DNA from 3 places in the Polaromonas sp. P2_G11 genome. Region 2 is predicted to be linked to each of the others. Evidence: predicted binding sites of a transcription regulator. Region 2 holds the regulator's gene; each other region holds the start of a gene.
What was found. The regulator LexA, encoded in region 2, represses DNA repair genes until DNA is damaged. The targets are predictions, from matches to a motif close to ACTGTATNNNNATACAGT.

Region 1 (3,253 bases), on a different contig from region 2:
GGCCCCGCTTAACCGAGCCACTTGGCCAGCCGGAGCCTGCTGGTTGCCGGTTCGGGCGTGATGGTGCCGCTCTCGGGACATGTTATTTTTCACCTGAAAAAGGGGATGGCGCCAGCCGCGCGCCATGACTAGACTGAATATCCAGTCGCCGGTTTTTACCGGAAGGCCAGCTCATCAACATTGCCGCGCTGCGGCACAAGGATGGTCCCCATGGCAGCAGGAAGGGTGTTATCGCGCTTTGGCTTTCCGGTCCTGGCGAGTGCCGGCGCCGCTGCCAGCGCCTATTACCTGGCAAACCAGCCGGTGGTGCCGGTCAAGTTCTCGACGTGGAGAAACACGACGGATCCAAAACAGGCAGAACACATGACCGTCAAATACGGACGGGGTTCGTGGGGCCATTACGAAGATTTCCGGATGGGCAGCGGCCCACCCCGTACGGATTTGCCAAAGTTTGGCGCCGTGAACAAGCTGACGGGCATAGATGAGTCCAAGCCTTACTCGAACTTGGCCTATGGCAGCCATACACCGACGGAGCACAGGGACCGCTTCCTGGCGCGTCCGGCCCTGGCAAGCGATGTCAAGAAGGGGCGGGAATACCGCTATGACTCCAAAGAGGCGATGCGCGCAAAGGTGTCGGTGTTCGAGCTCTGGAAGCTCAAGCAGATGACAAGCGAACGCCAGCAGCACGGCGTGTTCCACCTGTACGGCGAGGCATCCGACCCGTACACGACGCGGTGCATGACGCACATTGAAACGCTGGCCAGTGTCCGTGGCCAGAAGCTGTCTCCCGACAACCCTTCCAAGGTGGCGCACGAGTTTCATGCGCTCAACCCCTCCAGTACCGAGAAACCCAAGCTGAAAACCTACTCGGTAGAGGGCGTTCAGCGCCCTGGCAATGTGCCGGTCGGCACCCCGGTCAAGAGCCACCCCGGCACGCTGGACAAGGCGTATTGGGAGGCGGCCAACACGGGCGCCCACAACGTGGGCCGGCCACCCCCGCCAAAACTCTAGACGCGCGAGAACAGCGGTACCGCCGGCAAGCGCGCTGCACCCTGATTTGCAGGGAGGTGCCGGTTTTCCCGGCGGCTCCGGGGTGAATAATTCTCGACTGGGGTACCCGGGTTTCAAGCGGGTTGGCGGGGCGTCAAATCAGCCATATACTGTACATAAATACAGTATATTCGACTTGATCCGGACCACCTTCCATGCCCACCCTCACTGCAATGCCCAGCGCTTTGCCGGACTTTGCCGACGCCCTGAATGCCCAGGTTTGGCGGGCCGGCGAACTGGGCAGCGCGAGTGTGCAGACGGTGGCCACAGGTTATGCGGCGCTCGACCTGGTCTTGCCGGGAGGCGGCTGGCCCCAGGGCGCGCTGGTTGAACTGCTGTTGCCGCAGGCGGGCCAGCAGGAATGGGGTTTGCTGGCGCCTGGCTTGGCCCGTGCCCTCAACCAGCCCGCCACTCCGGAGGAGCCTGGCGCGCAACTGACGGCGCTGGTCGGCGCGCCTTACCTGCCATTTGGCCCCGCACTGGGCGCGCGCCAGATCGACATGCGGCGGCTCATCAGCATTCACGGCAAGCCAGGTGACGCGCCTTCGCTGCTCTGGGCCACGCGAGAGGCGCTGCAGTGCGCTGACGTGACCGCCGTGCTGGCCTGGCTGCCCGATGCGCGCAGCGCCCACCTGCGCCGCCTGCAGATTGCCGCGCATGCGCACCACAAGCTGCTGTTTGTGTTCCGGCCGCTGCGGGCCCAACACGAATCGTCACCCGCGCCGCTGCGCCTGCTGCTGGAAGGCACTGTGCGGGAGGGCGGCAACCTGCTGGTCCATGTGCTCAAGCGCCGCGGCCCGCCGCTGGCCGCGCCGGTGCTGCTCGATACCCGGCCCGCCCGGCTGTCGGCCTTGCTGGCGGCCAGCCGCGACAGGGCCCGGCAAAAGCGGGAAGAGCAAAAGCGGGAAGAGCTTGCCCCCATCCTGCTGCCATCGCTGGTTTCGCTTCCTGTCACCTCACCCCGGAGTCCCATCCATGCGTTGCTGGATCGCATTGCGCATCTCGATCACCACTGACGCGGCGCAACCGGCCTCGTCTGTGCTGGACGCCGCCGCTTTGCAGCGCGCGGTGGCCAGCCTGGCGCTGGGCTTCACGCCGCGCGTGGCGCTGGTCGATGAAGCGGTGCTGATGGACGTAACGGGCAGCCTGCGCCTGTTTGGCGGGCTGGCGCGGCTGATGCAGCTGCTGGCGCAGAAAATCGAGCTATTTTTTGAATCAAACCAGGTTGCAGGCCTTATGGAACGTGCGCAAGGTGCTACATCTTTGATAGCAATCGGACGGCTTCGGCTGCAGCAGGATCAGGCTGGTGCGTTGAAAAAACGCGTGGCCGACCTGCCCATGCACACGTTGACGGCCGCGCGCCCGCACCTGGGTGTGCTGGAGCGCATTGGCTGCCGCAGCTGGGACGACCTGCTGCGCCTGCCGCGTGACGGCGTGGCGCGGCGTTTTGGCGCCGAGCTGCTGGAGGCGCTGGACCGCGCCCGCGGCACCGTAGCCGACGACTACGAGTGGCAAGTGCTGCCCGAGCACTTTGAAGAAAAACTGGAGCTCAACGCGCTTGTCACCCATGGGCCTGCGCTGATGGCGGGCGTTGAGCGCCTGCTGGTCCACCTGCATGCCTGGCTGCTGGGGCGCCAGAGCGGGCTCTGCGCCCTGAAAATCATCTGGCACCTGGACAAACGCCGCGATGTGGCGCCGACCGGCGAGCTCGAGATTCGCACGGCCCAGCCCGCCCAAGACCTGCGCCATGTGGCACGCCTCATCTCAGAGCACCTGGCGCAGCAAAAGCTGCCGGCGCCGGTGCACAGCCTGACGCTGCAGTCGCTGGCCACCGAGCTGCTGGCCGACTCGGCCGCCGCCACCGGCAGCCTGCTGATGGAAGCGCGCCGGCAGGGCGACAGCGTGGTGGAGCTGGTCGAGCGACTCAGCGCCCGCCTGGGCGATGCCAATGTGCAAGCCTGGCAACCTTGCACCGACCACCGGCCCGAGCTGATGCAGCGCTGGGTGAGTGCCCGAAGTGCTATCAAATCAATAGCTGCTTGCGCACAGCCAATGCGCGCCAGGGCCATAAAAGGCTTAAAAAAAACCACTCCACATGCTTCTTCGGAAGCCCGGGCCGAAGCCTTGTACCCGGCCTGGTTGCTGCCCGAACCGCTGAAATTGCAAGCCGTAGGCAACAGCCCGGTGTACCAGGGCAAGCTGA
Region 2 (3,253 bases):
CCCAATGTCTTGCCCTTGAGGACGGAGCCAATGCCGAAGTTGGGTGGCATCGAAGCTGACTTGAGCCCTGCCTGCTGCCAGGCGCCATGCTTCAAGTGGGCTACATAGTGCGGAATGCGGCGCATGGCGGTCATTACCAGTGCCCAGGTCAGCTCCGCGGGTGCCGTAGGAGACCCAATGCCCTCGGCAACCGCGATGCCGCGTTCTGTGCAAGCCGCGACATCTATATGGCTTCCGACACGGCCTGTCTGGGCAATCAGCTTGAGTTTGGGCAGCTTTTCAATAACTTGCCGGTTGAGCTGGGTTCTCTCCCGGATCAGGACGATGACATCGGCATCCTTGAGGCGGACGGACAGCTGGCCGATGCCTTTAACGGTGTTGGTATAGACCTTGGCAGGGTAGGCCTCCAGCTTGGCTGCGCAGTTCAATTTCCGCACCGCGTCCTGATAGTCGTCGAGGATCACAATATTCATGCCGATATTGTGCCTGCAAGATTTTTCTTCCTTGCCGCCGGGGTCACTTCCGACTGGGGATTTTGTATCTCAAGGAAACGCACCAGACGGCGCCGCAAAGCACATAGGCCCGGGCTGAACTTCTGGTGGGATGCTTGCCGTACCAGTTATCTCAAAGAGGTTTCTCGCTGGCTCATGCGCTCAAGTTCCGCGCAGACGTCGGCCATGCGGCCGGATATCACCATGCGGCCAGCGCACGCTGGGCCGACATTGGAGTCAAACTCACGGACAACTCGCAGCCGGCTGGGTCGGGACGCCTTGACAGAGCGTTGGACGGCAAGAGCACCAGTGGCGCGGGCAGACGGGCCGCGCATTGCCGCGAAATCGCCGGAAGCAAAGGGTAGCGCAAGCTGGTGAGATCTGGGCTGTGCGCCGGCTGGCGCGGAAAAACGGCTTGCCCCAGTCATACCCTGCGCCGGCAAAAACAATGACACCAATGCCTGCACGGGTGCCAGCAGGACTGACGACATTGGTGAATGTGAAAAACTGATGATTCCCATGATGAACTCCTGTATGAGAGAGGTTTACACAGGCAGGATTGCAAACTGGCAAATTGCCAGGAAGGCCCCGACACCAGGGTGTTGGCCATCACAACGGCCAAACGCCCGCCACCTGGTGCGTGGCCAGGTGAGCTGCCTACATCAGCATCGTGTTGCGAATGAGGCCGACGGCCAGGCCTTCCAGTTCGAAAGGCTCGCCGGGCTCGACCACAATGGTTTTAAAGTCCGGGTTTTCGGGCAGAAGTTCGATCAGGTGCTTGTTGCGACGAAAGCGCTTGACGGTCACTTCATCACCCAGCCGGGCCACGACAATTTGACCATTCTTGGCTTCCTTGGATTGCTTGACGGCCAGCAGGTCGCCATCCATGATGCCTGCGTCCCGCATGCTCATGCCGCGGACCTTGAGCAGGTAGTCGGGCTGGCGCTGAAACAGGCTGCTTTCAAAATAATAGGTTTGCTCGACATGTTCCTGCGCGAGAATCGGGCTGCCAGCAGCAACCCGCCCCACCAGAGGTAGGGCGAGTTGGGCCAGGCTTTGCAACGGCAGGGAAAACTGTTTGATTCTGGATTCGTTCAGGCTGCGAAGGGCGTCATTGCGCAAACGTATGCCGCGTGAGGTCCCGCTGACCAGCTCGATGACGCCTTTGCGGGCCAGCGCCTGCAAGTGCTCCTCGGCGGCATTGGCAGAGCGAAAGCCAAGCTCAGCGGCGATTTCAGCACGGGTGGGCGGGGCGCCCGTGCGCGCGATGGCGCTCTGGATCAATTCCAGAATTTGCTGCTGGCGCGCAGTGAGCTTGGGAGCCTCAGAGGGAAAATGCGAAAAGTTATCGAGTGTGCTCATCACTGTTGCTCCTTGAATCACTGCTTCAGCCCGCTTGCGTATTGCCTGCTGGCTTTGGGTACGCAACGTTGCCGTAGCTGTTTTAATATCCAGTAACTGTATTTTCATCCAGTTTTTAAAAGATTGCAAGTTTACGTTTTATGCATCCTCAAAATATTGTGATTCTGGGCACCGGCGGCACGATTGCCGGGCAGGCTGCGAGTGCGTCGGACAACATCGGCTATACCGCTGCCCAGGTGGGCGTTGAGCAACTTGTGGCGGCGGTCCCGCCTTTGGCCAGGTTCGGCCCCTTGATGACCGAGCAGGTCGCGCAGGTCGACAGCAAGGACATGAGCTTCGATGTATGGGTGCGGCTGGCCAGTCGGGTCAATCACTTTCTGGCCCAGCCGGACGTGCAGGGCATTGTCATCACGCACGGCACGGACACGCTGGAAGAAACGGCGTATTTCCTTCATGCGGTGTGCCGCCCCGATAAACCTGTGGTGCTGGCCTGTGCCATGCGGCCGGCGACTGCGCTGGTGCCTGACGGCCCCCAGAACATGCTGGATGCCATGGCGGTGGCGCGTCATGCTGGGGCAATGGGTGTTGTCGCGGTGTGTGCCGGAACCATCCACAGCGCGCTGGACGTGCAGAAAGTGCATACCTACAGGGTTGACGCTTTTGACTCCGGTGATGCGGGGCCGATTGGCTATGTGGAGGAAGGATTCCTCAGGTTAGTGAGAAATTGGCCGGAAACCCATGTGGAACGGGCGCAAGCAGCTATAAAAATAATAGCGAATTCCATGATTCCGCTCCAGTGGCCGCGCGTTGAGATTGTCATGAACCATGCCGGCGCCAGTGGTGCGATCGTGGACGCGTTGCTGGCACAGGGTGTCCAGGGGCTGGTGGTTGCTGCCACGGGTAATGGCACCTTGCACCACGCGCTGGAGGCGGCCTTGCTTCGCGCGCGGTCTGCGGGGGTTCGGGTCGTCCGTGCGACAAGATGCTTCAATGGCCGGGTCTTGCCCACACCGGGGGATCTGTTTTCTGATTCGCAGGGGCTGAGTCCCGTGAAGGCGAGGATAGCGATGATGCTCGAGTTGCTGGCGGAGAGTTGAAGCCGCGCTTGCAATTGCAGTCCACCAGGTCCGGAAGCCGGAATAAAAAAAGCCGTCGGGCTGACGGCTTTTTTGGGGCAAGTGGACTCGCGTTAGGCCGGTTCAACCCGCCAGCGCCTTAAATGCCCGGGCGGTGATCTCGTCAACACCGCCCATGCCGCTGATGGCACGGTATTTCGGGGCCAGTTCAGGCTCTGACTTTGCCCAGCTGGAGTAGTACTCAACCAGCGGACGGGTCTGGGCGCTGTAAACCTCCAGGCGCTTGCGGACAGTTTCTTCCTTGTCGTCATCGCGCTGGATCAG
Region 3 (3,253 bases), on a different contig from region 2:
CCTTGAAGCGGCTGATGCTCCAGGCGCCTTCCTTCACGCCATCCTTGCGCAACTTGTCCAATATGGCGGTCAGTTCGCCTTCATCAAGGGCGTACACCTTTGAAGCCGGCTTTTTGCCCCGCGCCGGCGCATCCACCCGGTACAGCGGCGGCCGGGCCACATAGACATTACCTGATTCGATCAATTTGGGGAAGTGGCGGAAAAAGAGGGTCAAAAGCAGCACCTGGATATGCGAGCCGTCCACATCGGCGTCGCTCAGGATGCAAACCTTGCCGTAGCGCAGGCCAGAGAGGTCCGGCGTATCGTTCGGGCCGTGCGGGTCGACCCCGATGGCGACCGCGATGTCGTGGATTTCGGTGTTGGCAAACAGGCGGTCGCGCTCGACCTCCCAGGTATTGAGCACCTTGCCGCGCAGCGGCAGGATGGCCTGGCTTTCCTTGTCGCGGCCCATCTTGGCGCTGCCGCCGGCCGAATCACCCTCGACCAGGAAGACTTCGTTGTGCGCCAAATCCCGGCTTTCGCAGTCGGTCAGCTTGCCGGGCAGCACGGCCACACCGGAGCCCTTGCGTTTTTCGACCTTCTGGCCGGCTTTCTGCCGGGTTTGGGCGGCCTTGATGGCCAGTTCGGCCAGTTTGCGGCCGTAATCGACGTGCTGGTTAAGCCAAAGCTCCAGCGTGGGCCGCACAAAGCTGGACACCAGCCGTACCGCGTCGCGTGAATTGAGGCGTTCCTTGATCTGGCCCTGGAACTGTGGATCGAGCACCTTGGCGCTCAGGACATAGCTGGCGCGGGCAAAAACGTCTTCCGGCAAGAGCTTGACCCCCTTGGGCAGCAGCGAATGCAGGTCGACAAAGCTCTTGACGGCATTGAAGAGGCCGTCGCGCAGGCCGCTTTCGTGCGTGCCGCCGGCGCTGGTGGGAATCAGGTTGACGTAGCTTTCGCGCACCGGCTGCCCCTCTTCGGTGAAGGCCACGCACCACTGCGCGCCCTCGCCTTCGGCAAAACTCTCGTGCGAAGCGTCGGCAAAACCTTCGCCCTCAAACATCGGGATCACCGGGTCGCCGGTTAGCGTCTGCATCAGGTAATCGCGCAGGCCGCCCTTGTAGAGCCAGGTTTGGGTATCTTTGGTTTTCTCGTTGGTCAGCGTTACCGTGACGCCGGGCATCAGCACCGCCTTGCTGCGCAGCAGGTGCGTGAGCTCGGCCATGGGCAGCGCGGCCGATTCAAAGTATTTGGAATCGGGCCAGGCGCGGACGGTGGTACCCGTCTTGCGGTCTCCATCGCCGTTTTTGCGCAGGTGCAGCTTTTCAATGACGTCACCGCCCGAGAACACCAGGTGGGCGACCATGCCTTCACGGTAAGAGGTGACTTCCAGCCGCTTGGACAGTGCATTGGTCACGCTCACGCCGACGCCGTGCAAGCCACCCGAGAAGCTGTAGGCGCCTCCCTTGCCTTTGTCAAATTTGCCGCCCGCGTGCAGCCGGGTATAGACGATCTCGATGACCGGTACCTTTTCTTCAGGGTGCAGGCCGAAAGGAACGCCTCGGCCGTCGTCGTCGACGCTCACCGAGCCGTCGGTGTGCAGCGTGACCTTGATCTTCTTGCCGTAGCCGGCCAGGGCCTCGTCGGCGGAGTTGTCCAGCACTTCCTGGATGATGTGCAGGGGGTTGTCGGTGCGCGTATACATGCCCGGCCGTTGCTTGACGGGCTCCAGGCCCTTGAGCACGCGGATCGAGCCTTCGGAATATTCGGTGGGTAGTTTGTCAGCCATGGCAGATGAAAGAATTGCCGCAATTGTAGTCGGGGCCGGCAAAGTCACTGTATAAATATACAGCCAACCTGATTTGAGACAGGGAACGAAGTGCGGCCCGGGCAGTGTTCCGCCATTTTCGTTACAGTCGGCAAAGAGCCTTCCGGCCGCCTCAGGCCTTTCCTTTTTTTCGCCACTCGCGGCGACTCGCCCATGACCACCGAAACCAAAAAACTCTCCATGCTGCAGGTGCTGATCTGCGGCGCCACCATCGTCACGCTGTCCATGGGCATTCGCCACGGTTTTGGCCTCTGGCTGCAGCCCATCACGCAGGCGCAGGGCTGGACGCGCGAGACTTTTGCCTTTGCGCTGGCGGTGCAAAACCTGTCCTGGGGGGTGTTCGGCATTTTTGCCGGCATGGCGGCTGACCGCTTTGGCGCCTTCCGCGTGATCGTGGGCGGTGCCCTGCTGTACGGGCTGGGCCTGGTGGGCATGGCGCTGTCGCCCACCGGTTTCCTGTTCACCCTGACAGCCGGCGTGCTGATTGGTGCCGCGCAGGCCGGAACCACGTATGCCGTGATTTATGGCGTGATCGGGCGCAATATTTCGGCCGATAAACGCTCGTGGGCCATGGGCGTGGCCGCGGCGGCGGGCTCATTCGGCCAGTTCCTGATGGTGCCGACCGAAGGTTTCCTGATCAGCAGCCTGGGCTGGAAAGAGGCTTTACTGGTGCTGAGCGGCGCCGTGCTGCTGATTGCGCCGCTGGCATTGGGCCTGCGCGAAGGCGGTTTCACCGGCGGGCAGCCTGCCAAACGCGAGCAGACTATCCTTCAGGCGCTGCGCGAGGCTTTCAAGTACCCGAGCTTTCAATTGCTGATGGCGGGCTACTTTGTCTGCGGCTTCCAGGTGGTGTTCATCGGCGTCCACATGCCCAGCTACCTCAAGGACAAGGGCCTGTCGCCCCAAGTCGCAAGTTACGCGCTGGCGCTGATCGGCCTCTTTAATGTGTTCGGCACATACATTGCGGGCTCGCTGGGCCAGAAAATTGCCAAGCGCAAGATCCTGGCGACGATTTATCTCTCGCGCGCCATCGTGATCGCCGTGTTCCTGGCGGCACCGCTCAGCCCCTTGAGCGTCTACATCTTTGCCAGCCTGATGGGCCTGCTATGGCTGTCGACCATCCCGCCGACCAATGCCGTCGTGGCGCAGATCTTCGGCATCCAGCACTTGTCGATGCTGGGTGGCTTTATCTTCTTCAGCCACCAGATCGGCTCCTTCCTGGGCGTCTGGCTGGGCGGCTATTTATATGACCGCACGGGCAGCTACGACATCGTCTGGTACATCGCGATTGCATTGGGCGTGTTTGCCGCGCTGGTGAACCTGCCGGTTCGTGAATCACCGATTGCACGCGCGGCCGTGCCCCAAGGGGCCTGACGTGGCCAAAAGAATCGGCCTGTGGACGCTTGCGATCATCGCGTCGCTGGGGGTGTTTGCCCTCTACAC

Region 1: the regulator LexA is predicted to act here: its motif matches at 1,160-1,177, upstream of imuA (translesion DNA synthesis-associated protein ImuA).
Region 3: the regulator LexA is predicted to act here: its motif matches at 1,818-1,835, upstream of AC1DWQ_RS19590 (DNA topoisomerase IV subunit B).

The regions. Positions count from the first base shown of each region.
Region 1 is NZ_JBFUFE010000007.1:75,213-78,465, reverse strand. It holds gene AC1DWQ_RS22790 (hypothetical protein) at 211-1,011, shown strand; gene imuA (translesion DNA synthesis-associated protein ImuA) at 1,206-2,066, shown strand; gene AC1DWQ_RS22780 (Y-family DNA polymerase) at 2,026-3,253, shown strand, end outside.
Region 2 is NZ_JBFUFE010000002.1:655,391-658,643, forward strand. It holds gene AC1DWQ_RS09670 (D-2-hydroxyacid dehydrogenase family protein) at 1-473, opposite strand, end outside; gene AC1DWQ_RS09675 (hypothetical protein) at 620-1,012, opposite strand; gene lexA (transcriptional repressor LexA) at 1,149-1,853, opposite strand; gene AC1DWQ_RS09685 (asparaginase) at 1,994-2,950, shown strand; gene adk (adenylate kinase) at 3,053-3,253, opposite strand, start outside.
Region 3 is NZ_JBFUFE010000005.1:465,561-468,813, forward strand. It holds gene AC1DWQ_RS19590 (DNA topoisomerase IV subunit B) at 1-1,771, opposite strand, end outside; gene AC1DWQ_RS19595 (MFS transporter) at 1,964-3,184, shown strand.